2 linked regions of the Sporocytophaga myxococcoides DSM 11118 genome follow. The protein of the gene in region 1 interacts with the protein of each later gene in a pairwise test. Links are inferred from orthologs where the notes say so. Each region holds a gene or a part of one and is shown in the gene's direction. Other genes may lie near its edges.

Region 1 (16,005 bases):
TCAGGAGTATTTTGAAAAACAGAATATTGTGGGTATCAGTGAGATTGATACCAGAGAATTGGTAAGACACATTAGAAGTAAAGGTGGAATGAATGCAATTATATCCTCCGAAATACTTGATGCAAATAAATTATTAGAGGAAGTGAAAAATATTCCTTCTATGAATGGCTTGGAATTATCAAGTATTGTAAGTACTCAAAATCCATATTTTGCAGGTAATGAAAACGCTTCTTTAAAAGTGGCAGTGCTTGACTTAGGGATTAAGAGAAGTATTTTGAATAATTTCACAAGTAGAGATGTATTTTGTAAAGTATTCCCTGCAACTACTCCTTTTGAAGAAATGCAGGAATGGGGACCTGATGGTTATTTTATTTCTAATGGCCCTGGCGATCCAGCTGCCACTAAGTACGCAATTGAAACCGTTAAGAAGATTTTGAATTTAGACTTACCATTATTTGGTATTTGTCTTGGGCATCAGATTTTGGCAGAGGCCAATGGAATTCCAACCTATAAAATGCATCATGGTCACAGAGGATTAAATCATCCGGTTAAGAATCTGTTGACAGGGAAAAGTGAAATTACTTCACAAAATCACGGATTTAGTGTAGATGCAGATGCTGTTAAAAGCAGTGCAACAGTTGAGGTTACTCATATTAACCTTAATGATAACACTGTCGAAGGGATTAGGATTAAAGATAAGAAAGCGTTTTCAGTTCAGTATCATCCTGAGTCATCTCCGGGACCACATGATTCCCATTATTTATTTGACGAATTTATTTCATTACTTAGAAAATAAATTTTTAATTAAATTTTTAACAAAAAATGAGCTTAATAGAACAAATCGTTGCCCGTCAGATATTTGACTCAAGAGGTAACCCTACTGTAGAAGTAGATGTAATTACAGAAAATGGGTTTCTTGGACGTGCTGCCGTTCCTTCAGGAGCTTCAACAGGAAGTCATGAAGCTGTAGAATTGAGAGATGGTGATAAATCAAAATACATGGGCAAAGGAGTCTTGAAGGCTGTTGCAAATGTAAATGATAAGATTGCTGCAGAATTAGTTGGTGCTTCAGTTTTTGAGCAAAAACTAATTGATCAGATAATGATCGAAATGGATGGAACTCCGAACAAAGCAAAGTTAGGTGCTAATGCAATACTTGGTGTTTCTCTTGCTGTAGCTAAAGCTGCTGCTCAGGAAGCAAGCATGCCACTTTATAGGTACGTTGGTGGTGTAAACGCAGTAACTTTACCAGTTCCAATGATGAACATCTTGAATGGTGGTAGTCATGCTGACAATTCAATTGATTTTCAGGAGTTCATGATTGTTCCTTCTGGAGCGGCTTCATTCTCTGAGGCAATGAGAATGGGATCTGAAATTTTTCACAACCTTGCAAAGGTGTTGAAATCTAAAAAAATGTCAACAAACGTAGGGGACGAAGGCGGTTTTGCTCCAAATATTCCTTCAAATGAAGAGGCTCTAAAGATCATTCTTCAGGCTATTGAGACTGCTGGTTATAGACCAGGAGAAGATGTGTTTATTGCTTTAGATGCTGCAGCTTCTGAATTTTATGATGCAGAAACCAAAATGTATCATTTCAAAAAGTCTACAGGAGATAAATTATCATCTTCTGATATGGCTAATTTCTGGAATGACTGGGTTAATAAATATCCAATCGTTTCTATTGAAGATGGTATGGCTGAAGATGACTGGGCTGGCTGGAAGCAATTAACTGACCTTGCTGGTAAGAAAACACAGTTAGTAGGTGATGACCTTTTTGTAACAAATGTGAAACGTTTACAAGAAGGTATAGATAAAGGTGTAGCTAATTCAATTCTTATTAAAGTAAACCAAATTGGGTCACTTTCTGAAACTATTGATGCTGTAACTTTAGCTAAGAGAAACGCTTATTCTAGCATCATGTCACACAGATCTGGAGAAACTGAAGATAATACTATTGCGGATTTAGCTGTAGCATTGAATACTGGTCAAATTAAAACCGGTTCATCTTCTCGTTCTGATCGTATGGCAAAATACAATCAACTTCTTAGAATTGAAGAAGAGCTTGGAGAGATTGCCTATTATCCAGGAAAAAACTTCAGAAAAATTTAATATTAGAAAGTCCCTTTTAAAAGGGACTTTTTTTTTACCCTCTCATTTTCTATTTTTAGCAAAATATCTCCTGCAAAGATCATGTTATCAAAACTTCCGCCATTCACAAAAAACTTCTTTTTTATTTCAAGTATCATTTTTTTAATATGGATGATATTTTTTGATTCAAATGATTTTATTAATCAATTCAGAGCTAGTAGAAAGATTAAAGATTTGGAAAGTCAGAAAACCTTTTATGAAGAGAAGATAGAGGAAGTGAAGAAAGAACGGGAAGCATTTTTAAATAATCCTAAAGAATTGGAAAGGTTTGCTCGTGAAAATTATTTAATGAAAAAGAAGAACGAGGACGTTTTTATCATCGTAGATGAAGAGTAAATTTCAACCAATAACAGTCATTAAGATTAGAAGTTAGCTGCGGGGTCATGGAGAATAACAGGAAGTTCAATTTTCAACAGATAGCCAAATACGTTTGGATTATAGCTGGTGGAATGCTTTATTATATTATTGGATTTGTAATACTGTTACAAATTAATTTTTTGTGGTTATTTGGGCAAATGCCTGGTGTTGAGGATCTTGAAAATCCGTCTTCAGATCAAGCTTCTGAAATTTATTCAGCAGATAATATTTTACTAGGAAAATACTTCAGAGAGAACAGGAGTCCGGTTGATTTAACTCAAATTTCGCCTAATGTTATCAATGCGCTGATATCAACGGAAGATGTCAGATTCTATGAACATTCTGGAATAGATGCGAAAGGATTTTTTGCAATATTCTGGTATATGGTTAAGGGGGATCAGCGAGGGTCAAGTACATTGAGTCAACAGTTGGCCAAAAATCTTTTTAAAACAAGGAATGATGAATTTCAGGGGATACTGGGATATGTACCGATAGTTAATGTACTGTTGTATAAAGCTAAAGAGTGGATGTTAGCAATAAAATTAGAGCGGAATTATACGAAGGAAGAAATTATTAACATGTATCTGAATACTGTTGATTTCGGAAGCAATGCCTTTGGAATTAAAGTCGCTGCAAGGACATTTTTCAATACCTCACCAGATAGCCTTACAATAGAACAATCTGCCACTTTGGTAGGAGCATTAAAAGCAACCACTCTTTATAATCCTGTGTACAGACCTGAAAATTCCTTGGAGAGGAGGAATGTTGTGCTTGATTTGATGGTTCAGAATACTGTTCTTAATCCAAAGGATTATGACTCCATTAGGAAAATTCCACTTAAGGTGGATTTCAAAGTAGAAAATTCCACAGATGGTATAGCTACTTATTTTAGAGGAGTTTTAAATAAATATTTATTAAAGTGGTGTAAAGAGAATGGAAAAGACTTGTATGGAGATGGATTAAAAATATATACTACTCTTGATTCAAGAATGCAGAAACATGCCGAAGATGCAGTTGCTGAGCATATGACAGTTGTTCAAAAGAAATTTTTTGACCATTGGAAAGGGCAAAATCCATGGAGGTACGAAAACAAGAAAGAAATAACCAATTTTATTGAGGATGCTTCCAAAAAGACATTGACTTATAAAATGTTAGTAAAGAAATTTGGTGAAGGTCATGATTCAATAAATATTGTGATGAATACGCCTGTAAAGATGACCGTATTCAGTTGGGAAGGGGAGAAGGATACATTAATGAGCCCTATAGATTCCTTAAAGTACTACAAGCATTTTCTTCATTCCGGCTTTATGTCAATGGATCCATCAAGTGGAGAGATTAAAGCGTGGGTTGGAGGAATTAATTATAAGTATTTTAAATATGACCATGTAAAACAGGGAAAAAGGCAAGCCGGTAGTTCATTTAAACCTTTTGTATATGCTGCTGCTATTGAAAAGGGATACACTCCTTGTTATCTCTTACCTGATGCCCCAATTACCTTTAGATATGAAGAAAATGGTGAAATGAAAACCTGGTCACCCAAAAACGCTGATTGGGTGTTTACCGGTGACAGCATGACTTTGAGACAGGCTATAGGTCGGTCTATTAATTCTGTAGCGGCACAGGTACTTAAATTAATTGGTATTGATGCAGTTATTAATGAAGCTAAAAAATTGGGAATAACAAGTAAGCTTGAACCTGTACCATCTATATGTCTAGGTTCCAGTGACGTTAGCGTCTATGAAATGGTGGGTGCATACAGTGCCTTTGTAAATAGTGGAGTCTGGGTAGAGCCATATTTTATTTCAAGAATAGAAGACCGTAATGGAAATATTCTTCATGAAGTAATTCCCAAAACGCGTGATGCACTGTCTGAAGATGTTGCTTATGTTATGGTACACATGCTGAAAGGTGGAGTTGAAGAAAGAGGAGGAACCTCCCAGGCTTTATTTAAATACAATATTTTCAGAGGAAATGAGGTTGGGGGAAAAACAGGAACAACCTCCAATCACTCTGATGGATGGTATATGGGTATTACTAAAAATCTGGTTTCAGGTGTATGGGTAGGAGGAGAAGATAGAAGCATTCACTTTAGAACTTCTCAATTGGGAGAAGGATCAAAAATTGCATTGCCAATTTTCGGTCTTTATATGGAAAAAGTTTATGCGGATGATAGTTTGAATATCCCTAAAGGCTATTTCAAGCGACCTAAAAAATTGTCAATAAACATCAATTGCCCTCCTAGACCGGAACCGGCATTAGCAGATAGTATAGTATCCGATTCTTTAATGGAAGTTGAAGATCCTGAGGAATTCTATTAAATTTTGTAATAATATTTAATTTTTTATTTTAATAGTACAATTCTTTGAGCTGGATTTCCTTTTTTAATTCTTCAAAGTGAGTTAATTTCGCTATTGATTGGAAGATTTTGTCCATTTTTGATGGCCTTTAAATTTATATCTACCAATTAAAAATTTTTAACGATTAATCTTACTATGAAAAGGAACATCTACAGTCTGATCTGTATTATTGTGTTTTTCGCATCTTTTACAAAAGCGAATGCTCAAAGTCGTGCAGTGAAAAAACTAGAGCAAGAGGCAATTAGTTACTACCAGACGGAGCAATTCCAAAAAGCTTTGGTATTGTACGAAAGATTGGACAGTTTAAAATCCGGAGATGCCGAAATTCCATTCCGAATAGGAGTTTGCATGTTTAATCTTCAGCATAGAAGGGAGTCGTTACCTTATTTCAAGAAAGCTCAAAGCCAAGGTTATTCATTTTTAGATTTAAATTATTATTTGGGAAGAATTTCTCATTTAAATCATCAGTTTGACGAAGCTATAAATTTTTACAAAACTTATCAGACAGCTTTAAGTGATACACTTACTGCGAAAACTAAGATTAAAGATAGACTTCCGGTAGAAGAATATATTGAAATGTGTCAAATCGGTAAGGAGCTTGTAAAAGACACTTTGTCTCTGATAGTTAAAAATATGGGACCAGGAATTAATAGTTCTTATCCGGATATAGTTCCATTGACATCAGCTGATGGTTCTACTCTTGTATTCACTTCGAGAAGAGCTAGCACTACAGGTGGGAAAATTGATCTTCAGGATAATCATTATTATGAAGATATTTATATAAGCAATAAAGATTCGTTAGGTAGGTGGAAGACCCCAAAAGATCTTGTATCACTAAATACAGAATTGCATGATGCCTGTATTGGAATATCACCAGACGGACATAAATTATTTCTTTACAGATCCCATATAGGTAAAGTCAGAAGTGGTAGTATAATGGTGAGTATTCTTGAAGGAAATCATTGGTCTGAGCCAATACTTTTAGACGAGAGTTTTAACAATATTACCTGGGAGCCAGGTGCAACTATTGCAATTGCTGCTGATGAAAAAACAATTTTCTTCAGCAGTAACCAACTTGGAGGGTTTGGCGGTAGCGACATTTATGGTGTAAGAGTAGATCCTACAGGTAAATGGGGACAACCGTATAATCTTGGAAGGAAAATTAACTCTGAGTATGATGAAAAACCAACATTTTTAAGCATTGATAATAAAACACTCTTTTTCTCATCAAATGGACATAAATCAATGGGTGGGTTTGATATTCTTACCTCTGTTTATGATGATGTAAATAAAGAGTGGTCAACACCTGAAAATGCTGGCTACCCAATAAATACAGCGGACGATGAAGAAAATTTTATCTGGTCTGCAGACGGAACCAAAGGATATTTCTCTTCATCGAGACCTGATAGTTATGGTGAATCTGATATTTATGTCATCAATAGACCTCATCCTACCTCTAATCTTACTTTGGTAAAAGGAACAGTGTTAGATAAAGAAACAGGGAAACCAGTTTCTGCAACTATATCTGTTGTTAATAATATTACTCAGGAGAAAATAGGATTTTATAATTCGAACTCACTTACTGGACAATATACTCTTGCTCTTCCTCACGGAACTAACTATGGAATAGCGGTAGAGGCAAATGGATATATGTTCCATTCTGAAAATATTAATATTGATACTAAAAATCCGTTTTTTGAGGCTACCAAAAACGTAAGGTTGGAATCACTCAAAGCTGGAAATTCTATAGTACTAAACAACATGTTCTTTGACTTTAATAAATCAGAGCTGAAAAAAGAGTCGAAGTCAGAATTAGAAAGATTAGTCACTTTCTTAAAAGAACACCCTGAGTTGAAAATAGAATTATCAGGACATACCGATAATGTCGGAAAGGCAAAGTATAATAAAAAGCTGTCTGATAAAAGGGCAACTGCAGTGTTAAAGTATCTTGCTGCAAAAGGAATCGGTAAAAAAAGAATGGTTGCTAAAGGCTATGGTTCTAATATGCCTGTAAGCACCAATGAAAATGAAAGGGGACGTCAGTTGAATAGAAGAACTGAAATGAAGATTCTTGATAATAATATGGTTGTTTTAAATCGATATCAAGATATCCAAATAAGTTATGCAGTTCAGAACCAGGCGCCAGAAAACAAGCCATCTGCAACAGAGGTGAAGCCTGCTGAAGTTCAATCTAAAAATTCTCCAGCAGTAGGTAGTGTTTTGAAACCCAAAGTTCATTTTACGTACAACTCCTACCAGGCGCTCACTGAATATTCTACCCAAAAAGTAATGGAAGTAGTGAAGCTGATGAAAGAATATCCTAAAATGAAAATTAAGATTCGTGCTTATGCTGATCCTATTGGGAGTGCTACCTACAATCAGCAACTATCTGAAAAAAGAGCTCAGACAATCCTCAATTTTATGGTTAAAGAGGGTATTGAAAAGGATAGGCTTACAATTGAAAGTTTAGGAGAGAAAAAGGGCGTCGTGCAAAGTAATGATAAAAAAGAAAACCTGGTAAACAGGAGGGTTGAGTTCATTGTAATCGGAGAGTAGATTTAGTTCTCTAAAAAAAGAGGCTGATTTGAAATATCATCAGCCTCTTTTTTTTTACCAATTTTTATCTTTCGTAACGTACGAAGGATTAAAGCTAAAGCAAACACCTGCGTAATAATCTTCCCGCAGAGAATTAAACAGATGTACGAAGATTGTCTCACCTAATTCAAGGATTTCGCACAATTGTCCTTTATAATTAACAACGATATCAGACAATTCTCTCTTCTTATCTTTCTCCATAGTCACCCTTTTCTCTATAAACAATGCCATAGAAAAGAAGGTGTCATTTTTTCCTTTTCGTCTCAAACTTAGGATTAAAGGCAAAGCAAATTCCGTAAATCAGATGTTCACGAAGACAATTAAATTTTATTTCTACTGTTTCCCCTTCAAAGGCGATCATTTCACATAATTCTCCTTTATTATTTATGCATAGTTTTGAGAACAATCTTTCAGACAAATAATCTCTATCATAATAGTGGTGCATAATGCCCTCCTCCGTTTCCTTTTTTAAAAAATAACTCAATATTCTACAAGAAAGTTATAAAGGCCTGTATAGTTGTCCTTTAGCTGATTGTGCTTAAGAGGATTATTTCCTTTTTATTTTTATCCGAAATAATTTCCTTGTAAGCCATTTTATTTTCTATTAGAGGGAAAATTTGGGGAAATAATAATTGATGGCAAATTGTTCTAAAAAAACTTTCGTGATTTTCTGAAGTTCTTTTTGGAAGGAGAAATGAAGGGATGAGAATTATGAAAAATAATATAGTTATTGGATTACTGATTGCTCTTTCATTAGGCTTGGGAGGAGCAACTCAATCTTTTGCATTTTTAAAAGAAGATGTGAGTGAGGTTTACCCATTAAAAGGTCCCAAAAAAATGAAGAAGAAGAATCTTTTTAAAAGAAAGAAAAGATATAAAAATAACACTGTTGTAAAAATTAAAAGGAGTGGGAAAGGTCCTAATAAAGGCAGAAGAAACTACTCAAATAATTTTAGATAAGAGCAAATGGGGTAATTCCCCATTTACTCTTAATGATTATTACCAATCTTCTGATTTCTTTTCTACAGCTGCAGGAGCTCCTGCAAGTTCTTGTTTAAGGCTATTGACTGTTGCCTGAGCGGATTCTGCCGATTTAGTTTTTATAGTACTCCAACCTGCAGGAACTAAAGTATATTTTCCACACTGTGGTGTTTCATTTTCAAGTTTACCGCCATTCCCTTTCGGAGATTCGTGTACAAAGTCTACCAGCTCATATTTATACTTACCGTCTTTCACAGATATAGAAAAGAGATAGTTGACTGTACCTGAATGGTTCATGCCTCTCATTGGACTAGGATATTGAACTCCAAAATGTCCTTTAGCAACAAATTTGCCTTCTGCCTTAGAATCAGTTACTTGCTTAAAGCCGTTTGCAAGTGCCCAATTTTTAGCCTTAAGATATAGATCATCTTTTTTTGCTCCATCTACCTGGACTACCTCTGTATAAGTTATTTTTTTAGTTTCAGCATCTATTGGAAGCTGATTCTGAGCTATCAAATTGCTGATCATCAGCAATGAAAGAACAAATGAGAATACGACTTTTTTCATCTTAGAACCTGTTTGTGGATTTAACAAAGATAAATTTTAATAATTTAAATAAAAAGAGATAGATGGTTTGGTGAGCTAATAATTTAGTTCCTGTTGTTTTTGTTTTGTTTTTTATTGAAATAATTATATATTTTAAACAAAAACGAATTAAACTTGTAAATACTTGTAAACTAACCAAGGATAAAAATGAAAGAAACTAAAATTACCTACTCATTTTTCCTCTCGCTAATTTCGTTTGTTGCTCTATTTGTCTTTATTGTTGGCCTTTCGATTTTACTTCGAGTGCTTTCTTTTGGAAGGTATAAATTCAATTATCCATTAAAGTATTTGAAAAAATATATTGAAGCCCAGCAGAACGTTAATGTGTTTGAGGGTTTTTAATTTATATGAGAAATCTATCGTTTCTTTCTTGTACTTTTGTCAAATGACTTGGGAGGAATATTGTATTAGTAAAAAAATTGATTCAAAGGCATTTAAGGAAAATGATCCTTTAAAATGGCAAGAATTAAAAAATATCTTTGAGCAAGTTCATCCGAATAGCTTTACAGAACAAAAGAAGTTTTTAATTAATGATATTCGGAGGCGTTTTTTACTTCAGGAAGTGCCGGAAAAAAAAACTGAAGAAACTACTATTAAAAAGGTAGCACTGCCCTTTATGAAAAAGAAGGAATAGTTATTAATTTTCTATTTCCTCTTTTTCTCCTTCTTTTATTTTTTCTTCATCCTCAAATAGATAGTAGTGAAGCTTTTGTTTCAATTCTGATTTGGAAAGATTGGTATGTATTTTACCATTTATCGCCAAAGATATTTGACCGGTTTCTTCAGAAACAATTAAAACAATACTATCTGTAACTTCTGTAAGACCAATTGCAGCTCTATGTCTAAGGCCTAAATGAGCGGGTAAATCAGTGTTCTCGCTTACCGGAAGAATACATCTGGCAGCCTTTATTCGATTATTGGCAATAATGACTGCTCCATCATGAAGAGGACTATTTTTTTGGAATATAGCTATTAATAACCTTTTGGAAATCAGGGCATCCATTAGATCTCCAGATTCTGCATAAAATTTCAGTTCTGAACTTTTGGCGAATACGATTAAAGCACCAGTATTAGTTCCTCCGAGTATTTTAGCGCTTTCAATTACCGGATTCAAGTTGAGACCATCGGAATTGGGTTGAGAACTCTTTTTCCACAGAAGTCCCTTCAAGAATGATTTATTAAATGCAGTGGTTTTGCCTATAATGATTAAAAACTTTCTGATTTCTTGCTGAAATAAGATTAATGCTGCAATGACACCCACTCCAATAAACTGACCTAATATGGCAGTTAACAATTCCATTTTGGCAGCTTTTACTACAAGATAAATAAGATATATAGAGAGAAAACCAAGAAAGATTTTTACTGCTATACTTCCCTTTAATAATTTGTATAACTGATAAAGCAAAAAACTAACGAGCAGGATATCAAGTATATCAATCCAGCTTATTTCTAAAAATCCTATTTTATATAATAATGTCAATTCTATATTTTTTGTAATAGAGATATAATTTGTTGAGCCTCTCGGACATCATGAACTCTGATTATACTAATATTTTTTGAGAGGCCAATAGCATTAACAATAGTAGTGCCGTTTAAAGCTTCTTCCTGAGAAACATTTAAAGTTTTGTATATGAAGGATTTCCTGGAAACTCCTAAAAGGACAGGTAGATTTAAGGCACTGAAGATATCTAACTGTCTAATCAAATGAAAGTTTTGTAAACTATTTTTAGAAAAGCCTATTCCCGGATCTATAATTATATCCCAGACACCCAATTCATTCAAACGATTTAATTTCTCCTGGAAATATTGCAGCATATCTCCAATCAAGTTGTCGTATTGGTTAAGTTTTGACATTGTTGCAGGAGAACCTTTCATGTGCATTAAAATATATGGGAGTTTTAGCTCTGCTATGGTTTCAAACATTTTCTCATCTAATTCGCCTCCAGAGATGTCATTGATTATTTCCGCTCCGTCAGCTGCTGCGATTCTCGCAACTTCTGATCTGAATGTATCCACAGAAACAATGCTTTCAGGGAACTCCTTTTTTATGATTTTTAATGCCCTTGATACGCGGGCAGTTTCTTCTTCAACGGGTATATTTTCTGCTCCAGGCCTGGATGAGTAACCACCAATATCAATAATATCAGCTCCATTTTCCAGCATTGATGCGGCTCTTCTGACTATATCATCAGGCGTAAGGTATTTTCCTCCGTCATAAAATGAATCAGGGGTTACATTTAAGATCCCCATTATCAGTGGACGGATAGATAAATCAATTAATTTCCCTCTGACCAGCAGTGTTTTTTTTGTCTCAAAAATTCTATGTTTCAAATTCTAGTATTGTAAATTTGACCTAAACAAAACTACTAAATAGAAATTAAAATTGGCAAACAGGACAGAAAATGAGTACAGACAGGTAATAAAGAAGTGTAAAGACTTGTTTATCAAAAAAACGCAGGATTATGGAACAGCATGGAGAATTTTGCGTTTGCCTTCAATAACTGATCAAATATTTATCAAAGCTCAAAGAATTAGATCAATTCAGGATAAAGGAACTCAGAAAGTAGCTGAAGACATCAATTCGGAATTTATTGGAATTATAAATTATTGCCTTATCGCAATGATGCAACTAGGACTTAAGGATACTGATCCAATGGAACTACCTGCAGAAAAAGTAGCTGAATTGTACGATAAATATTCTGAAGAAACCCTTGAGCTTCTTACTAATAAAAATCATGATTATGGGGAAGCATGGAGAGATATGCGAGTAAGTTCAATTACAGATATTATTCTTATGAAGTTGTTGAGGGTCAAGCAGATAGAGGATAATAGCGGTAGGACCCTGGTTTCAGAAGGGGTAAATGCCAATTATCAGGATATGCTTAATTATAGTGTGTTTTCTTTAATTAAATCCAACTTTATAGATGGGTAAAATCATTAATACAATGAGCAGAATTCTTGTTGGCTGCTTGTTTATTTTTTCAGGTTTGGTAAAACTGAACGATCCGTATGGAACTGCTTTTAAGCTTGAGGAGTACTTTCACGTATTTAGCGCAGATTTTGGATCTTTTTTTGAAATTTTTATTCCGTATTCTCTTTTCTTGTCTATCGCAATAGTCGGATTGGAAGTAATTCTGGGCATAGCTGTTTTGCTTAATTACAGAATGAAGCAGACAACCTGGATTCTTTTGCTTCTAATACTGTTTTTTACATTTTTAACATTTTATTCCTTTTATTTTGATAAGGTTAAAGAGTGTGGCTGCTTCGGAACCTTGATCGTTTTAACTCCTAAGCAGTCGTTTTTCAAAGATCTTATTCTTTTATTTTTTATACTGATAATATTTTTCCTGGGAAGAAATCAAGTTTCAGTTTTAAATTCTTTCAAAGGAGATTTATTAATGCTTATAGTTTCGTTTGTGACTTTTTATATTGGATATCATGCAGCCAATCATTTACCATATTTTGATCTTCTGAATTTTAAGATAGGAAACAATATACCTCAATTAATGAAAGCGGAAGAGGCTCCGAAGTACAAATTTATTCTATCAAAAGGAGGTAAGGAATTTGAGTTTTTGCAGGAAAACTATCCTAGTGATACCTCGTATAAGTTTGTCAGGTATGAACTTTTGAATAAAGACACAACCAAACTTGTTCCCAAAATTATCGGATTTAATGTGGACAGTGACGAAGGGGATAAAACAAATGAAATCCTGAAAGGCAAAAGATTGCTTATTACAATACCTGATGTGGAGAGGGCTTTTAAGAATTGTGAAGGTAGTTGTGTGGAGAAATTAAAGACATTGATTGCTCAATCTGAAAAAATGGGATTTTCACCGGTCATTTTAACTGAAACAGGTTCAGCAGATGCTATGGAGGCATTCAGACATGAATTACAGCTTCCGGTACCATATTATTTCATGGACGATGTCATTTTGAAAATGATGGTGAGGTCAAACCCTGGAATAATGGTATTAAAAGATGGAACTGTGATAGGGAAGTGGCACTATAATGACATTCCTAATAGTGATGATTTAAAAATGCTGCAGAAGTAGATAAATGATAAAATTTATATCAACTAGGTTTTTATATGGCTTACTGGTACTGTTCGGTGCTTTGATAGTTGTATTTTTTCTTTTTAACGTATTGCCAGGTGATCCTGTAGCTATGATGGCAGGTCAGAGAACGGATGTTTCTACCAGAGAAGCAATTACAAGAGAGCTTGGCCTTGACCAGCCACTTCCTGTTCAGTTGGGCTATTATTTGAATGACCTTTCTCCTGTTTCTATTCACAAGAATACTGAGGCGAATGAGAAAAATTATGAGTATAAAAAACTTTTTACAGTTAATGATAAAGTAGTTGTGGTTAAATACCCATATCTGCGCAGATCATTTCAAACCAATAAAAAAGTTAGTGAAATTATTTTCGAAAACCTCGAAGGGACCTTCTGGCTTGCGTTTGCTGCAATGTTATTCGCTACAGTTTTCGGAATACTATTTGGAATGATGGCTTCTGTAAAACCCAACAGCCTTCTTGATCATTCGACAATATCTCTTTCCGTTTTGGGAATTTCAGCACCACCGTTTGTAATGGGGGCTTTAATTGCAATGGTTTTTGGATATTATCTTTCTGATTACACAGGTTTAAATACATCTGGCCAGTTATGGGAGGATGATCTGACTGGAAGAAAACTGGTATTGAAAAATCTTATTTTACCTGCATTTACTTTAGGACTTAGACCATTAGCTATTATTATTCAGCTTACAAGAAGCAGTATGCTGGATGTATTATCTCAAGATTATATAAGAACCGCCAGGGCAAAAGGACTAAGATATTATAAAATAATACTTAAGCATGCATTGAAAAATGCTTTGAATCCGGTTATTACTGCGGTTTCCGGATGGTTGGCTTCTTTAATGGCTGGTGCATTCTTTATAGAATACATATTTAACTGGAAGGGAATAGGATCCGTTACCATTGATGCAGTTTATAAGCTAGATTTTCCAGTTGTAATGGGTACAACATTGTTTGTAGCACTTGTTTTCATAGTTATCAATATTTGTGTAGATATTTTATATGCAGCCATTGACCCAAGAGTGAGATTGCATTAATTTTACTGCATGAAGCTTTTTTTAATTGGACTTCCCGGTTCGGGGAAATCTACCCTTGGCGTTAAGCTTGCGGAACTACTTAATTTTGAATTTTTAGATACGGATGAATTAATCGTCAAAACAGAAGGAATGACGATCAATAAAATATTTCATCAGTTCGGAGAAGACCATTTTAGAAAACTAGAAGAAGCAACCCTTAAGCAGCTTATTAATCTCGATAATATTGTCATTTCAACTGGAGGAGGCTTGCCATGTTTTTATGATAATATGAATTTAATATTATCCATAGGCTTCAGTATATATCTAAACGTCTCTCCGGAAATAATTACTGAAAGATTGTATGCAGTAAACGATCAGAGCAGACCAATGGTAAAGGGCAAAAATAGAGAAGATATGTTGACATTTTTGATTCAAAAGTGTGCAGAGAGAACAGGTTTTTATCAAAAAGCGAACTTAGAAATAAGCGAAGTAACTTCACCTGAAGAAGTAGTAAAATTATTAAAAGAAAAGAAAGTTATTTTTTGAAGAAAGTATTAACAGTACCTTCCAGGCTGAGATAATAATTGCCTGGAGTCAGATCCTGGACCATAATATATACACCAGAACCTTTTTTAATCAGTTTACCTCTTTGATTGTATATCTCGAAATTAGCGTTTTTGGATAAAGTGATTTTGTCGTCTACCCTTTGCGGATAAAAAGTAACAAGTGACTGATCGCTTACTTTTTTGAGGAAGCGAGATGATTTATCTTCATATCTGACAACATACTCAGAGGCTGCCAAACCGGTAATATCAACTTCTTCACTTTTGCCTTTCAGTAAGATATTTCCTTTTAAATCTTCAATTTGATATTTAGCCTTTGTAGTGAAAAAAAGTTTGCCAGCTGCAGTCTGAGGATAAAACTGAACTTGTTCGTTGAATAAAAAATTAAGTTTTTTGTCGAGATCGTATTCGTCAAGATCAGTTCCAATGACAATGCCCTTTTCATCTATTAAAAATGTAGCGGGAATTCCTGAAACTTCGTAAAGTTCAGCTACTTCATTTTCCCAACCTTTTAAATCACTTCCATGGTTGGGCCATGTGAGTTGATCTTTTTTTATAGCATTAAGCCATGCTTCTCTTTTTGTATCAAGAGAAACGCTGAAAATTTCAAATCCTTTATCCTGGTATTTCTGATAAATAGCAACTACTTCTGGATTGGCTTCGCGGCAGGGCATACACCAAGATGCCCAAAAGTCAAGCAATACGACTTTGCCAGAAAGATCTGACAGACGAATTGTTTTTCCGTTAGGATCTTCAATTTCAAAATCGGGTGCTTTTTGTCCTACTTTGGGTTGGGCGGAAGAAAAACAGAAAGATGAAGAGAAAATTGCCAATAAAACGATTGCTTTAAGCCATTTGCTCTTCATCTTGATATTTATTTTATATTATAAAATTAAAAGCTAGTGCCTATTGTAATTACAAGACTAGTATTTCTGTTGTTGACGATTGCCATCGGCTCTTTGCCACTGTTTAAGTGATAAGAGTAATAATTACTTTTGTAAAATGTATTGACAAAAGCAATATCAGCATAAAAGCCCTCAGATTTCAAACCAGCACCGAAGGTAAAGGTATTAATGGTTCTATCAAGATCATCGACAACACCATGTCTATATGGATCACCTAATCTTGCATATCCGGCTCTTAACCTGTAGTCACCGAGTCTGGCTTCTGCGCCAAGGTTAAAATTAAATGTAGTTTTGTAAAGGTTCTTTATTACATCATTATCCGCATCCAGTTCTGCAGGGTCTGTTCCTTTTAATCTTGCTCCGCTATAGCCTACAACTTCAACATCTCCGGAAATAAATCCAGCT
Region 2 (15,964 bases), on another replicon or contig:
AAGATTTCTGTAGAGGGAGGTGATGAAGGAGAGCAGCTTACACACGTGATTGCAGCTCTTTGGATTATGGAAGAAATGAGTGCTAAAAATATTGAATTTAAAGAAGCGTTAAGAGAATACACAAAAAAAGTAAGGGAGTCTATAAACTGATTTTTTTCCCTCAGATTTAACTTATGCAATTTTAACCTTTGAGGTTACAGTTGAAGTATTTCCCGGATTAATTAAATAATGAGCACTAAAGGAAGAGTTTTGGTAGCGATGAGCGGCGGAATTGATAGTTCTGTAGCTGCTGTTATGCTTCATGAAGAAGGATATGAAGTGGTTGGTATGACTATGAAGACATGGGACTATGCGTCTTCCGGAGGCACTAAGAAAGAAACTGGATGCTGTAGTCTTGATTCTATTAATGATGCCAGAGATATTGCAGTAAAGCTTGGTTTTCCACATTATATCCTTGATATCAGAGAAGAATTCGGCGATTATGTAATCAATCATTTTACGGACGAATACCTTGCCGGCAGAACACCAAATCCTTGTGTGTTGTGCAATACACATATCAAATGGGATGCTCTGTTAAGACGTGCTGATAAACTAGGATGCGAATTTATTGCAACTGGTCATTATGCTAATATCAGAAAGGAAAATGAAAGATATGTGATATCTAAAGGCCTTGATGAAAATAAAGACCAGTCTTATGCTTTGTGGGGAATTTCTCAGGAAAGTCTGAGCAGAACAAGATTTCCGCTGGGTCACTTAAGAAAGACTGAAATCAGAGCTTTTGCTCAGGAAAGAGGGTTTGTAGATCTGGTAAATAAATCCGAATCTTACGAAATCTGCTTTGTTCCGGATAACGATTACAGAGGCTTCCTGAAAAGAAGAATTCCTGGCTTGGAAGATTCAGTTAGAGGAGGGGAGTTTGTGCTGGAAGATGGCACAATAGTAGGAAAACATGAGGGATATCCTTTTTATACAATTGGTCAGAGAAAAGGCTTAGGAATAGCATTGGGCTATCCAGTATTTGTTTCAGAAATTCAGAAAGATAAAAACCGTGTCGTGCTATCATCTTTAGAAAAGTTGGCTAAAGACGGAATGATGGTGAAGAAGCTAAACATGCTTAAATATCCTGATCTAATTGGCAGAAAATTAGAAACGGTGACAAAAGTCAGATATAACGATGGAGGCACTCCTGCGCTTATTGAACAGTTCGGTGATGAAATGAAGGTACTTTTCCATCAGGGAGTAACTGCAATTGCACCAGGACAGGCAGCGGTTTTTTACGAAGGTAATGACGTGGTAGGTGGGGGATGGATAACATCAAGTTTTAGACAAAACAATGAATAGATTTTTCCCTTTAATTTTCTTTTTTGTTGCATCTTTTTTAATTACCGGATGCTCTAGTGAACAGGATCCTGATGTATCCGACTATCAGTATTTCCCAATTGAAAAGGGAATGTATGTTCTATATTCTGTAGATAAAAAAACATATGGGGTAAGTGATTCGACTCATTCATTTTATTATCTCAAGGAAATTATTGGTGATACATTCAGAGCTGGCGATGAAGTAAAGTACAGAGTTGAAAGGTATACCAAAAAGAGCCTCACCGAACCTTGGCCTGCTCAACCGGATTCAGTATGGAGTGAGTTTAACAGTAAGAATAATGTTACAAGAATGGAAAATAATATCAGGTTTATAAAGATGACTTTTCCTTTGGAAAATGATAAAACCTGGGATGGGAATGCTGAAAACACACTTGGACAAGAGTTCTATAAAGTAAAGGACCTCAAACGTACTTTTTATGTTGATACAATTTATTTCCCCAATTCTGTAAAGATTATCCAGGCTGATAATCAAAACCTGATTGAAAAGAAGTACAAAGTCGAATATTACGCAAAACATGTTGGCCTTATTTATAAAGAAAAAAGGATTTATGAATATGACCAGTCTCCTTCTGCTATAGGGAAATATGTTATAAAGACAGGAGAAACCTTTGTTCAGAAAATATATGCTTACGGCAAAGAGTAAAGCCATTTTCTGCTTCTTTATTTTTTTATCATTTCAAGGTCTTGCTCAGACTAATCTATACTTTGTTACATTTACTGATAAGTCTGCTTCCGATTATTCTCTAAATGCTCCTGAAGAGTTTCTTTCTGCGAAAGCGATCGCTAGGAGAAAGGTTCAAGATATTCAGATTCAGGAAGAAGATTTACCTGTTAATAAAAATTACCTGGATTCATTGAATAAATTGGGTATTACAATCAAAGGATCTTCAAGATGGCAAAATGGTGTGATTGCAGAAACGTCGCAACAGGTTTCAGAAGAACTCAGTAAAAAGAAATTTGTAAAATCAGTAAAGTATCTTCAACCAGCAGAAGCAGCTTCTAATCCATTGAGCCTTTCTTCTGTTTCATCTACTATTCATCGACAATCAACCTCACCTTCTTCTATTGATTATGGTCCTTCTCTGACTCAAAACGCTATGATTGGAGTTCCTGCTATTCATGCTTTAGGATATTCAGGAACGGGTAAACTTATCGCAGTATTGGATAATGGTTTTTTAAATGCCAATACACTTACATTTTTCAATCATTTATTTCAAAATGGAAAAGTTATAGGCACATATGATTTTGTTTCAGGAGAAGAGAATGTTTATGATGATGGGAATCATGGTGTGAATGTATTATCTGTGCTTGCGGGTTTTGAAGAGGGAAAGATTGTAGGGCCTGCTTATGATGCTTCTTTTTTGTTATTGAGAACTGAAAATGACTTTTCAGAAACAATACTGGAGGAATATAACTGGCTAATGGCAGCGGAATACTCAGACAGCGCAGGTGTTGATATCATATCAAGTTCTTTAGGATATAATACTTTTGATTTTCCGGAACAGGATCATACTTATACTGATCTTGATGGAAAAACTACAGTAGTGACAAAGGCGGCGGAGACAGCTTTTTCAAAGGGAATGATCATAGTAAATAGTGCAGGCAATGAAGGAAATAAATCATGGAAATATGTAACAGCGCCAGCTGATGGACCTTCTGTTCTTACTATAGGTGCTGTAAATTCAGCAGAAAAATATGCTGCATTCAGTTCTGTTGGGCCTTCTGCTGATGGCAGAATTAAACCAGATTTAACTGCCATGGGGGCCGGGGTATATGCTGGCAATCCCGATAATTCATTTTCAAACACCAATGGTACATCATTTTCGTGTCCTCTAGTGGCTGGACTCGTGGCTTGTCTTTGGCAGGCCAGACCGGAACTTTCCAATAAAGAAATTACAGATGCTTTGAAAAAAACTGCCTCAAAAGCAGAAAGCCCTGATTTTCAATATGGATTTGGTATTCCTAATTTTGAAAAAGCAATTGCCTTTTCAAGCGCAGATACATTGATTGCCGGGCTTTTTCCAAATCCTGTTACTGTTCCGGGAGATGTAAAACTCATTATTGCAAATGAATTAGTCAGCAATGATGTCCAGGCTGAATTGTTTGACTTAACAGGGAAAAAAATATTTGCAGAAACTTTTTTCAAGGCAGAAAAGATAAATCAGATAAGATTTCCCGGTGACATTCAGAGAGGTGTATATTTCCTAGTTCTTAATAGTCAGAGTGGTCATCAGGTAATAAGAATTATCCTTCAATAAATACGTTTTTCTTTAAGTTAACATCCTTTCATTTTATTTATATTTGTGTCATATGAAACCGATTATAGCCCCTTCAGTACTTTCTGCTGATTTTGCAAACCTGCAAAGAGATGTTACCATGATTAATGAAAGCCAGGCAGACTGGTTCCATGTTGATATCATGGATGGTGTTTTTGTTCCTAATATATCTTTTGGTTTGCCGGTTTGCGCGGCTATTAATAAGCATGCTAAGAAACCTCTGGATGTGCATTTAATGATTGTACAACCAGAGAAATATATAGAAGCTTTTAAAGATGCCGGAGCGGCATATATCAGTGTTCATGCAGAAGCCTGCACTCATCTTCACAGAGTTATTCAGCAGATTCATGCTGCAGGATGTAAAGCTGGTGTGGCTATTAATCCTCACACTCCTGTAAATGTTTTGGAAAACGTTCTGAATGATATTGATCTGGTTTGTGTAATGTCTGTAAATCCCGGATTTGGAGGGCAACAGTTCATTACCAGAACCTATGAAAAAATCAAACAGCTGGATAAGATGAGAGAAGAAGCTAAAGCCAATTTCCTGATAGAAATAGATGGTGGTGTTTCTGATAAAAATGCAAAGCAATTGCTGGATCTTGGTGCTAATGTATTGGTTGCAGGAAACTTTGTATTTAACTCTAAGGATCCTCAGGCTACAATAGCATCCCTTAAATCTTTAGAATAATATTTTCCTGAAACCGTCGTTTAAAACTGAGATGGGTAAAAGGATTTTTTATTTTATTTTTTTTCTGCTTATATCCTCTTTGATGGCTTTTGGTCAGGTCAAAGAGGTGGTTTCAGGGCAAGTTGTAAATGAACAGGGAAGAGTTGTTTCTAATGCTGATATAGTATTGTACGACCAGCAATGGAATACTTTATCTCATATTCATTCTGATTCAGAAGGGCGATTTTCATTCAATTTATCCAGTGACTCTCTTCATACAATCGTCATATCATTTCTTGGTTATGAAAATTTTGTAAAACAGATAAATCCTTCAGAAAGAAATACTGCTACAATCACTTTTCAATTAAAGCCCGATGTTCAAATGCTCAGGCAAATTGAGGTCAAGGGTAAATTTAAGGAGGGGTCTGGAGGACAAGTTAGTACAATTAAAATAGATCCTAAAATTCCGAAATACCTTCCATCTGCCTTTGGTGATTTTAATAAAATCCTATCCACTGTGGGTTTAGGCGTTGTTTCTAATAGTGAACTTACTTCTCAGTATGGCGTGCGCGGAGGTAATTTTGAGGAAAATCTGGTCTATGTTAATGGTATAGAAATTTACAGACCCTTTCTTGTAAGGAGTGGTCAGCAGGAAGGATTAAGTTTTATCAATCCAGATATGGTTGCTGACATTGAATTCTCTGCCGGAGGATGGCAGCCAAAGTATGGAGATAAACTGTCTTCAATGTTGGCGGTAAAATACAGGGAGCCTAAAAACCTTAGGGGAACTATTACAGCAGGTTTGTTAAATAATGCTTTATATCTAGAAAATTCAGCATTTAATAAGAGGTTATCAATTTCTATTGGTGCAAGACAGAAATCATCGCAATACCTTCTTAAAACGCTCCCAGTAAAAGGTCAATACAAACCAAAGTTTTATGACATCCAATCTTATATTTCTCTTGATTTAACTAAGAAAAGTAAGGCTGCAGAGTATGGAAAACGGACTACGTTGGGACTTTTATTAAGCTATTCCAAAAATAAATATCAAGTGTTTCCTTCTAAGAGCAAAGTGCAATTTGGAACGCTTTATCAAGTGATGAATTTGACTGTTGATTTTGACGGCAAGGAAATCATGGAGTATGAGACTTTTCAAAGCGGACTTGTTTTCACACATCGGTTTAGTAAACGATTTAAAACGGAATTTATAGCCTCCGGTGTCAGAACAATAGAAAGCGAGGGGTTTGATGTGGAGGCAGGTTATAAATTATATGAAATGGAAATAGATCCTAGCTCTGGTGTCTTTCCTACACTTAACGCACCACTTATTATAAGGGGAATCGGAACTAGCTTTGAGCATGGAAGGAATAACCTGAAAGCTTCAATTTTTAACTTTACTCATCGAGGTTATTATAATCTGAATTCAAAGAATAAGGTTGAATATGGATATACACTTACTAAAGAGATTATTGATGACCGGTTAAGTGAATATTCTTTTATTGATTCTGCTTCTTATGTAACATTAACAAGATATGTAAACACTTCAGTTGATTTGAATTCATGGAGAAATCAGGGTTATATTCAGAACACCTACACTCCAGACTCTACTCATATTTTAACTTATGGAGTTAGGTTAAATTACTGGTCTTTAAATAAACAATTGCTTGCAAGTCCTCGTCTTCAGTATGGTTGGATCCCAGCCTCAAGACCCAACCTGATGCTGAGAGCTGCAGCTGGTGTATATCAACAGCCTCCATTCTACAGAGAACTTAGGAATTTTGATGGAGAGGTTAATATTAATCTTAAAGCCCAGACTTCCTATCATTTTATTGCAGGTAGTGATCTAAAGTTCATGTCATGGGGAAGAGAGTTTAAATTTATATCAGAGATTTATTATAAATACCTGACAAACGTTGTGCCTTATGATGTTGATAATGTCAGGCTCAGATATTACGGTCAGAATCTTGCCAATGCGTATGCCGCAGGAATAGATTTCAGAGTCAGCGGAGAATTTGTGAGAGGAGAACAGTCCTGGTTCAGCCTCAGTTTATTAAAGACAATGGAAGATGTTCAGGGAGACAATCGCGGGTATATCAGAAGGCCTACAGATCAGAGGGTCACGGCTGCGATATTCTTTCAAGACCACCTGCCTAATAACCCTACAATAAAAATGTATTTAAATCTTGTGTATGGCTCCGGATTACCTTTCGGTCCTCCTGAAAATAAAAACTTAAGAGCCTCTGCAACCACTCCGTCATACAGAAGAGTAGACATAGGTTTTTCAAAATTATTAACTATGCAGGATAAAGAAGTATTGAAAAAGTCTCTCTTTGAATCACTTTGGTTGAGCTTTGAAGTCCTGAATCTGTTTGGTGTAAACAATACAATCAGTTATTACTGGGTTAGTGATTTTCAAAATCATCAATTTGCTGTCCCGAATACTTTATCGGCAAGGTTTTTGAATGTCCGCCTGATAGCGAAATTTTAAACAATACAAGAATAAAACAATGCATACAATGAGAATTTCCTTTAAAGTTATTTTCAGCCTTCTTACAGTTTTAGTCCTTGCTGGTTCATGTACTAAGAAGACGGTTACAAGGGTAAGTCCTGATCAACAGATAGATCTGAGTGGCCGCTGGAATGACGTAGATTCAAGGCTCGTAGCGGAAGAAATGGCTAAAGATATGATTAACAGACCGTGGAGAAATGACTTCATGACAAGAAATAATAAAAAGCCAACAATTATAGTGGGGGTAATCAGTAATAAAAGCCATGAACATATTGATGCTCTTACTTTCATTAAAGACCTTGAAAGGGAATGTATCAATACAGGTACTATAAGAGTGGTCCAAAATGCAGAATTCAGAGAAAAGCTAAGAGAGGAAAGAGCGGATCAGCAACAATTTGCATCTCCTGAAACTCAGAAGAAATGGGGAAGAGAGCTTGGCGCAGATTATATGGTATTCGGTACGATTAATTCTATTGTAGACTCTGAAGGCAAGAGAAAAGTAGTGTTTTATCAGATCAATCTTGAACTGGCTGACCTTGAAACCAATGAGCTTGTTTGGATCGGAGACAAGAAAATTAAAAAATACATAGTTAATTAAATTGCTAAGTACCGGTGGGGGATGGGACGAGTTATAATTTGTTTGATTTTTGCAGGCTTGTGTTTTTCCTGCGTTTCCTATTATCAGAGAAATATTAAGTTCAATACTTACTTTGTTCAGGGGCAGCTCAAGGAAGCAGAGGAAGTATTAGCTAAAGATAAAAAGGGTGCCAAGGGAAAAAACAAGCTTATTTATTATTTAAACAGAGGGGTTGTGGCTTCCATGCAAGGCAACTACGTTGGAAGCAACGACCACTTTGAAGAGGCCTACAGGATTGCCGATAATCACCACAGAAACTTGCTGAATGAAGGAGTATCCTTTCTGACCAATCCTAAAATGGTCGAATACTACGGAGAGGAATTTGAACTCTTAATGATGCATTACTACATGGCATTGAACTATCTGAAGCTGGGACAGCCTGAAGAAGCGCTGGTAGAATGCAAAAGAATGGATATCCGATTAAATCAACTCAGCGATAAATACAAATCGGATAATAAATATAAAAGAGATGCATTCATTCATCTTTTAATGGGAATCGTTTACGATGCCAATAAAGATTATAATAACGCCTTTATAGCTTATCGAAATGCTTTGGAGGTATATCAGACCGATTATCAGAAGATGTTCAATCTTAGCCCTCCTGAACAGCTTAAACATGATCTCTTGAGAACTGCTTACCTCAGTGGTTTTAATGAAGAACTTGTCAGGTTTGAAAAAGATCTTGGAATGAAATTTCAGCCTTCGTCAGGCAAAGATGAAGGCGACCTTGTCTTCATTTGGCATGATGGTCTTGGGCCTGTTAAAGAAGAGTGGAGTATCAACTTTAGTATAGTCAGAGGAGAGGGAGGAGTTGTTACGTTTGTTAATCCTGAATTGGGCTTAAACTTTCCGTTTGTCATTAACAATGATGATTATCAGTCCAGCGGTTTAAGCAAACTTGAATTTATAAGAGTTGCATTTCCTAGGTATGTAGAGAGGCCTTTGGTTTATGAAAGTGCAAGTTTATCCGGAGGAGGAAAGGAAGTACCTTTACAACTAGCCGAAGATATCAATGCAATTGCTTTCAAGTCTCTAAAAGATCGAATGCTTTTGGAGTTAGGAAAATCTTTGCTTCGTCTTGGACTAAAGAAAGCAGCTGAATATAAAATAAGACAACAAAACGGTGATCTGGGAGCGGCTTTCAGTATTGTTAACGCCATATCAGAACAGGCAGATACCAGGAACTGGCAAACTTTGCCACACAGCATTTATTATGCAAGGCTTAAACTTCCCGAAGGAAAGCAAACCATTACCTTTACACCAAAGGGAAGGCAAACTGAAAATAAACAAGAGATTTCAGTAGAGATAAAAAAGAATAATACCAATTTTCAAACCTTCAGTTCGCTTGAAGCAGTGACAGTGCCTTTGTATTATTAATAACTCTGAGTAATTTTCCCTCTTTATTCAATATATTTGATTTCTTATGTTGGTTGTAATGCAGAAGAGCATTGTTCCCTTTGTAATTTTAATTTTAAGTCTAGGATTGTCTGCCAAGGCTCAGAAAGCTCCTCATAAAAGAGAGAACCGTATCTTAATTAAAGAGTCAAAAGCAAATGGTTCTTTCAACTATAAACAGCAGCTTGGTACACAAGATACAATTAAGAATAATAAAATTATCATTGAATCAAGTGAAGACGTCTCGGGAGATCAGAACTATAAACATCAGGCCGGAAAAAATAAAGTTCAAAGTCGGTCTTTCTCCACTGTGATTCCGGGAAGCGATAATAAGGTAAAATCAAAAAAATAAAAAAAATGCAAAAAGCAGTTTTTTGCTGGAGTGGAGGTAAAGACTCCGCTTTTGCTTTATATAGGGCTTTATCATCAGGCGAATTCGAGATATTGGCCTTGCTCACAACTATCAATTCTGCCTTCTCAAGAGTTTCTATGCATGGGGTGAGAGAAGAGCTGATGGACCTTCAGGCAAAGCAAATCGGAATTCCATTGTATAAGGTTTATATACCTGAAGTTTGCACTAATGAAGAATATGAAAAGCAAATGGAGGAAGCAATGTTATTCTGGAAAGAAAAAGATGTTTCTCATATTATTTTTGGAGATATTTTTTTAGAGGATCTAAAACGATACAGGGAGGAAAAACTGAAAAAAGTAGAGATGAAAGCGGTGTTCCCTTTATGGAAGGAGGATACAACTGAATTGCTCTCTGACTTTTTGAAATTAGGCTTTAAAACAATGATATGCTCAGGGAGCTGCAAAAATATAAATGAAAATATTGTAGGGGAAACTCTTACTGAGGAAATTGTTGGAAATATGTCACCAGGCACTGATCCTTGCGGGGAAAATGGAGAGTTTCATACATTTGTTTATGCCGGACCGATATTTAGGAGTGAACTGGAAATAGCCTGTACAGAAAAAGTAGTAAAATTTTACAAAGTAAAAAAAGAAACAGAAGGCAAAATAGAGGAAGAAGAAGTAGGATATTGGTTTGCCGATATAAAATTGAAGGAATAAAAAGATTTAACACTTTTTATTCCTTCATTATATCTTAATGCTGGAAATTAAAGTAATATCCGGATTTTTTCTTCTTAGATTTTTTCGCGCTTTTATGCTTTCCCGGTTTTTTGGGTGTAAAAGCAAATGATTCAGCCATGTTAGCGGTAACAAGAACCAAGGCTAAAATAAATATAACGTGAAGTTTTTTCATGATTAATAGATTTATTATTTCCCAAATAATTGACAATTTAATAAAAAAAATAGACTTTTTGCAATTTTTAATAGAAAAAAACTTAGAGAATCATGCCACTAAAGACTTAATAGTCAAATAATATCGGTAAAATACAATTAGTAATATAATTAAAAATGGGCTTGAATTGTTTTTGGAAAAAATACACCCTGGATTTTAAGTTTGAAGCAGGGACTTCACGGGGAGTGCTTACCACACATAATGTACGATATCTGATAATATCCTCAGAAAAGGATTCTTCAAAGTTTGGGATAGGAGAATGCGCACCATTGAAAGGTCTTAGTGTTGATGACAGGCTTGATCTGGATGAAAAGCTGGATGAAATCTGCAAACTTATTTCAAATAAGAATTCTATAGATGAATGTGAGGAAATTTATCAATACCTACAAGAGTGGCCTTCCATTCGTTTTGCCCTAGAAACTGCTTTACTGGATTTGCAGCATGGAGGAAAAAGAAAACTTTTCGAAAGTGACTTTACTTCAGGTATAAGGGGTATACCTATCAATGGCCTGATCTGGATGGGTGATTTTAATTTTATGGAAAAACAGTTATGGGAAAAGCTGGAGCAAGGATTTAACTGTATTAAGATTAAGGTAGGTGCAATAGATTTTAATAAGGAATGCAGCCTGCTTGAAAAAATAAGAACCAAATTTTCTCCCGAACAGATTGAGATCCGAGTAGATGCAAATGGAGCGTTTACTGATAAGGACGCTGAAAACAAGTTAAAACAACTCTCAGCATTTACAATTCATTCTATTGAACAACCTGTGAAGGCTGGCCAGATTGAATTGATGAAGCATCTTTGTAAGTTAAACATCATACCTGTCGCACTAGACGAAGAACTCATAGGTGTACACACAGAAGATACTAAAATTGAATTACTGCAAAAGATCAAACCTCAATACATCATACTCAAGCCTACACTTCTCGGGGGATTTCAGCAATGCAAAGAATGGATTAAAGCAGCAGATGATTCCCTGTCTGGCTGGTGGCTAACTTCTGCTTTGGAGTCCAATGTCGGTCTCAACGCCGTTGCTCAGTTTGCATATACCCTGAACTCACCAATGCCGCAAGGATTGGGCACTGGAAAGCTTTATCATAACAATATTGATTCTCCTCTTGTTATTCAATCAGGATCTCTGTACTACGATCCTTCTCAAAATTGGAATTTTAATCCCTTGTTTTAATGGCAATAGCAGGATGATATGAGGTATACATTAATTACCGGAGCAAGCAGAGGTATTGGCCTGGCAATGGCAGAATACTGTGCGGCTAAAAATTTTAATATGGTTCTTGTTTCAAGATCCGAAAATAAGCTTTGGGAAATAGCAGCAAGACTAAAAGCTACCAAAAAAATTGATGTAAAAGTTTATCCTGCAGATCTGACAGAAAGTGGTGTTTCTGAGAAACTCTATGATTGGTGTGTAAAGGAAGGTATAAATGTAAATATGCTCATCAATAATGCAGGAGCAGGTTTGTATGGAAAATTTTCTTCATTATCACTGGAAGATCAGCTCAATCTGATAAGGTTAAATCAATGTGCTTCTGTATCGCTGATTTATAACTTTATTCCAATGCTAAAAGCAGAAGGCGGCTATATTATGAATGTAGCAAGTACTGCATGTTATCAGCCAATACCATTCATGAGTGTATATGCAGCAACTCAGTCTTTTCTGCATTCATATACTCTGGCACTACGCGAGGAATTAAAGCCTTTTAACATATCTGTCAGCTGTCTTTGTCCTGGTCCTACTGCAACTGATTTTTTTGAAGAAGCAGGATTGAAAAATCTGCCAGTAGATTCCAGTGAAGTAAAAATGTCTCCGGAAGAAGTAGCTGAAATAGCGGTGGAGGGCATGCTGGAGCATGATTCTGAAATTATTCCGGGAACAAGTAATATGTTTGGAGCCTATTTCAGTAAGATTTTTCCAAACAAGTTTATAGTAAGAACCCTTAACAGGCTTTTTGCTCCAAAAAATTAAATATTAGTGGTTGGTTTGTTTTAAAATTCATTTTCACTTTATGGAAATGAATTTTTTTTTATATTGAAATTATGGAAGATAAGCTACACTCAGGCGGGAACATTTTATTTTTTAATAAAGATTATATTTCCGAATTCGTTTATGGAGGTATTGATGGTGCAATTACCACATTTGCTGTTGTCGCGGGGGCTACAGGTGCAAATTTATCAATTTCGGTGGTGATTATACTTGGCTTTGCCAATCTCATTGCTGACGGTTTTTCAATGTCTGTGGGGAACTTCTTTTCAACTAAGGCGGAGCAGGACACTTATGAGAAAAATAAAGCTGTTGAATATTGGGAAATTGAAAATATGAGGGAAAAAGAAATCGAAGAGGTAAGGGAGATTTATGAGAAGAAGGGATTCAAGGGGGAGTTGTTAGATAAGGTAGTTGAAGTCATTATTTCCAATAAAGATGTATGGGTGGATACTATGATGAAGGAAGAGCTTGAAATGTCTAAAGACGAAAGAACTCCTTTTAAAACTGCCGGTATGACCTTTATATCTTTTGTCACCATTGGGCTGATTCCTTTGCTCGCTTACGTATTTGCTATTCTGGATATACTGGAACCGAATAATTTATTTCTGGTAAGCTGTGTTCTTACCGGTATAGCTCTTGCAATTGTAGGAAGTTTAAAGAGTATCGTTACAGATAAGAATAAATTAGTAGGGATTTTAGAAACTCTTTTTCTTGGAGGCATTGCCGCCTTACTTTCATATTATGTTGGGGCTGTTCTTGAAACAGTTTTTAAATAAAAATCAAGAAAGTGTAAATCCTCAAGCAGATTTGATAACGCTAAATAATTATTTTTAGGTGAATGAAAGTCATTTTTCTTTAGAATATTGGTCTTTAAAGGAATGAAAAATTATTTTAAACATTAGATTTTGATTTCTGTAGAGATGTCAAGCATGGAGGCTCTTTATCTACGGGTATTGCATTTTAATTTATCAAGATAGAATAAAGGATAGCTATTATTTTCTGGATAATTTCCATCGTTTTTCTTAAAAAGGTTTGAGACTCCATACATGCGTCTCATCAAAGAAAAAAACTAACGTCTGTCTGCATTCCAGATTAGCCTGATATTTTCATTTGAATGAGAAACCTCCTGATATAATCCATTGATTTTTCCTCTTGAAATTACCCCATTCCAGAGAATGGTACTCCTGTCAGATGGATTATAGGAGGAAAAGGTAATACCTCTACTGTTGGTTGATCCTTTTATTTTGCCTCGGAAAGGCTTTTTCCCTTTTCTTAAAATTCTACCTTCAACTTTACCAGAATGGTTGATATTAATAAATAATTCAAAAGTACTATTTAGGTTATTGGACGCAAATGAACCATAATAATGGCCAGCAGGATTTAGGGATTCTTTATTCTGAAAAAATTCCCTGAGCGCCCAAAAAGTGACAAAAATACTTATTATTGCTGCTGCTGCTTCTACCTTTCTTACAAATCCTTCATTACTGCTCATAGCATGTTCTTAATAAAATAAAAAGCCAACTGCTTTAAATTTTGTTTAGACATCAACCAAAAAATATAAGTCTTAATTAGGGACAATTGCAGTAACTTCTATTTCTACCAGAAGATCAGGAGATATGAGGCGGTTTACTTCTACCATTGTAGCAACTGGATTTATTCCAATAAAAAACTGACCATGTGCTTTTCCTATTTCTTCCCATTGACTTATATCCGTAACATACATCTTTGTTCTTACCACATCTTTCATACTACTTCCGAAATGAGTGAGGCATTTTTCAATTTTTGAAAAAATAAAATAAGCTTGCTCATAAGCATTTCCTTTGCCAAATACTTGGTCTCCATCCATTGCGGTCGTACCTGCAACTTCTATCACATTACCTATTTTTATAGCCCTGGAATATCCTACAATGTCTTCCCATGGTGTTCCGGATTTTAAAATTTCTCTTTTCATTAGTTAATTCTTTATAAAAATTGTGCATTAATTATCAAAAATAGCAACAACCCTTGCTGGAGCAGCTGAAGCACCCTTTATCTTTAAGGGAAAGACAGCAACTTTAAATCCTGAAGGAGGAAGTGCCTCTAAATTTACCAACTGTTCCATATGCAGATATTCATATTTTTGTCCTACAAGATGGGCCTGCCAGAAGAGTTCAGGATCAGAGGTTTCTTTGGCTTTGGCTGCCATATATCTTAGAGGAAGATCAAAGCCCCACTGATCTATTCCCATCACTTTTATTCCTCTTTCAATAAGCCATTCGGTGGCTTCTTTACTCATACCTGTCCCTTTATTTACATAGTCTTCTCCCTGAATATTTGAACGACCGGTTTTGATAAGAACTATTTTACCAGGAGATATTTCTGCCCCAGACTTCATAAGGTCTGCTTGAATGTCATCGACTGTTATAATATCAAAGTCTGCTTTGTGACTCATATCTATAACAATTCCTTCACCATAAAGCCATTCTAAAGGAATTTCATCGATGGTCTTTGCCTTTTTTCCATTCACCATTTCTGAATAGTGCCATGGCGCATCAATATGAGTGGTTGAATGTACGCCCATTCCAATGATTTTATCATCTGCCCATCCTCTAAACTTTGAAGGGAATAATCGGGCAGGAAGGCCAACAAAAAAACGGATAAGAAACTTACTTTTATTATGAGGTTTATTTTTAATTTTTATCCTCATAAACCAAGGGTCCTTTTTGTTGTATTCAATGGTTTTGGAGAGATCTACTATGCGTAACATTTTATGGTTAAAATTAAGGGGTATACTTTTTACTTTTGATAAAACATTCCATGCAGGCCTATGGGCAAATACACTGGAGAATATGCTCTTGCAATTTCAGTAAAATCACTTGCATTTAATAGCAAAAGAAAAGAAGATTGCTTTTGGATATCAAGCACCACAGATAAAATTATACCATCATCTTCTAATAAACCTCCTGGAGCTCCTACAAACAAAGGTTCAGAAGGATACATGCCTTTGTGATACCAAACCTTTAAATCTCCTGAACGGACATCTACCTTTACTAGCTGGTTGTTCACTTCGATGTCTTGAGTTTCCCTTAAACCAAGTCCATAGACATAATTATAAGATTTGCACGCTCTTGTCATATTGAAAGAAGGCAGGTCCAAAGAAACATCAGAAAGTTGGATAAGGTCAACGGTTTTAGTTTCTAAGTTTATTTTTGTCCTGTATAGTAAACTCATACTTTCTTTTTTTAATCCGTTTTGTTTGAGCTTATCTAAATAAAGATCTTTAATTACAGAAGGATCTTTGTACAGACACAAATCAATTAATACTTCATTATCTTCTTCAAAAGCATTTACAGTATGGAAGAAAAAGAAGGGAGCAGATTTGAAGGTTTTAACTTTTCCGTTCAAACGACTTACAAGATGGAATTTTGTTCCATGTTCTGGTTTCCAATGATAGCAGGCTTCATAAGGCCTATTAAGGAATCTGCTGAACATCAATTGCCAGATGTTGAGCTCAAGAGGTTGTTCAATGAATATAAAATAATTTTTAGTTAATGCATAACTGTGAAAATAAGTATGCTTAGGAGCAGACAAGGATCCGAAAGGTTTTCTTTCAAATGTAGATTCTGAAATTTTTACAAATGAGAAATTCCCTTTGGGGCCCGGCTTTCCTAAGCAGTTAAAGATTTCTTTGGTTTCAGGATCGTAACAACTATGTGCGGCACTAAACATATAATCGTTTCCGAACTGATCAGAAAATTTAATATCTCCTTTAGTTTCAAGTGTATTAAAATCAAATTCAACCATTGAAGAGAAGTCTG

Evidence for each region.
Region 2: the proteins of eno (region 1) and rpe interact in binary tests that used the Escherichia coli proteins (3 or more experiments, as listed by UniProt). The link is inferred for Sporocytophaga myxococcoides DSM 11118 from one-to-one orthologs.

The regions. Positions count from the first base shown.
Region 1 is NZ_KE384560.1:616,315-632,319, forward strand. Bases 1-2,965 are described here. They hold eno (phosphopyruvate hydratase), read left to right. Parts: upstream 1-822; coding sequence 823-2,109; downstream 2,110-2,965. Other genes in these bases: carA (glutamine-hydrolyzing carbamoyl-phosphate synthase small subunit), read left to right, coding at 1-796; K350_RS33010 (hypothetical protein), read right to left, coding at 2,112-2,246; K350_RS0120915 (septum formation initiator family protein), read left to right, coding at 2,260-2,484; K350_RS29750 (penicillin-binding protein 1A), read left to right, coding at 2,532-2,965. In the rest of the region: more of K350_RS29750, read left to right, coding at 2,966-4,823; K350_RS29755 (OmpA family protein), read left to right, coding at 4,998-7,418; K350_RS0120930 (hypothetical protein), read right to left, coding at 7,473-7,724; K350_RS0120940 (hypothetical protein), read left to right, coding at 8,169-8,417; K350_RS29760 (DUF4468 domain-containing protein), read right to left, coding at 8,457-9,005; K350_RS29765 (hypothetical protein), read left to right, coding at 9,373-9,678; diadenylate cyclase CdaA, read right to left, coding at 9,682-10,524; folP (dihydropteroate synthase), read right to left, coding at 10,527-11,375; K350_RS0120965 (DUF1599 domain-containing protein), read left to right, coding at 11,428-11,976; K350_RS0120970 (BT_3928 family protein), read left to right, coding at 11,990-13,096; K350_RS0120975 (ABC transporter permease), read left to right, coding at 13,101-14,153; K350_RS0120980 (shikimate kinase), read left to right, coding at 14,163-14,678; K350_RS0120985 (redoxin domain-containing protein), read right to left, coding at 14,668-15,561; K350_RS0120990 (OmpP1/FadL family transporter), read right to left, coding at 15,588-16,005. UniProt on the Escherichia coli protein: Catalyzes the reversible conversion of 2-phosphoglycerate (2-PG) into phosphoenolpyruvate (PEP). It is essential for the degradation of carbohydrates via glycolysis.
Region 2 is NZ_KE384561.1:58,107-74,070, reverse strand. The notes cover bases 2,594-5,517. They hold rpe (ribulose-phosphate 3-epimerase), read left to right. Parts: upstream 2,594-3,690; coding sequence 3,691-4,344; downstream 4,345-5,517. Other genes in these bases: K350_RS0124285 (TonB-dependent receptor), read left to right, coding at 4,376-5,517; K350_RS30245 (S8 family serine peptidase), read left to right, coding at 2,594-3,638. In the rest of the region: K350_RS0124310 (DUF6952 family protein), read left to right, coding at 1-150; tRNA 2-thiouridine(34) synthase MnmA, read left to right, coding at 229-1,341; K350_RS0124300 (hypothetical protein), read left to right, coding at 1,334-2,023; more of K350_RS30245, read left to right, coding at 2,004-2,593; more of K350_RS0124285, read left to right, coding at 5,518-6,811; K350_RS0124280 (penicillin-binding protein activator LpoB), read left to right, coding at 6,840-7,430; K350_RS0124275 (COG3014 family protein), read left to right, coding at 7,452-8,846; K350_RS0124270 (hypothetical protein), read left to right, coding at 8,893-9,216; K350_RS0124265 (Dph6-related ATP pyrophosphatase), read left to right, coding at 9,222-9,935; K350_RS32640 (hypothetical protein), read right to left, coding at 9,970-10,128; K350_RS0124250 (o-succinylbenzoate synthase), read left to right, coding at 10,284-11,354; K350_RS0124245 (SDR family NAD(P)-dependent oxidoreductase), read left to right, coding at 11,373-12,149; K350_RS0124240 (VIT1/CCC1 transporter family protein), read left to right, coding at 12,221-12,943; K350_RS0124235 (hypothetical protein), read right to left, coding at 13,237-13,659; K350_RS0124230 (RidA family protein), read right to left, coding at 13,732-14,118; K350_RS0124225 (cyclase family protein), read right to left, coding at 14,146-14,913; K350_RS0124220 (carotenoid oxygenase family protein), read right to left, coding at 14,943-15,964. UniProt on the Escherichia coli protein: Catalyzes the reversible epimerization of D-ribulose 5-phosphate to D-xylulose 5-phosphate.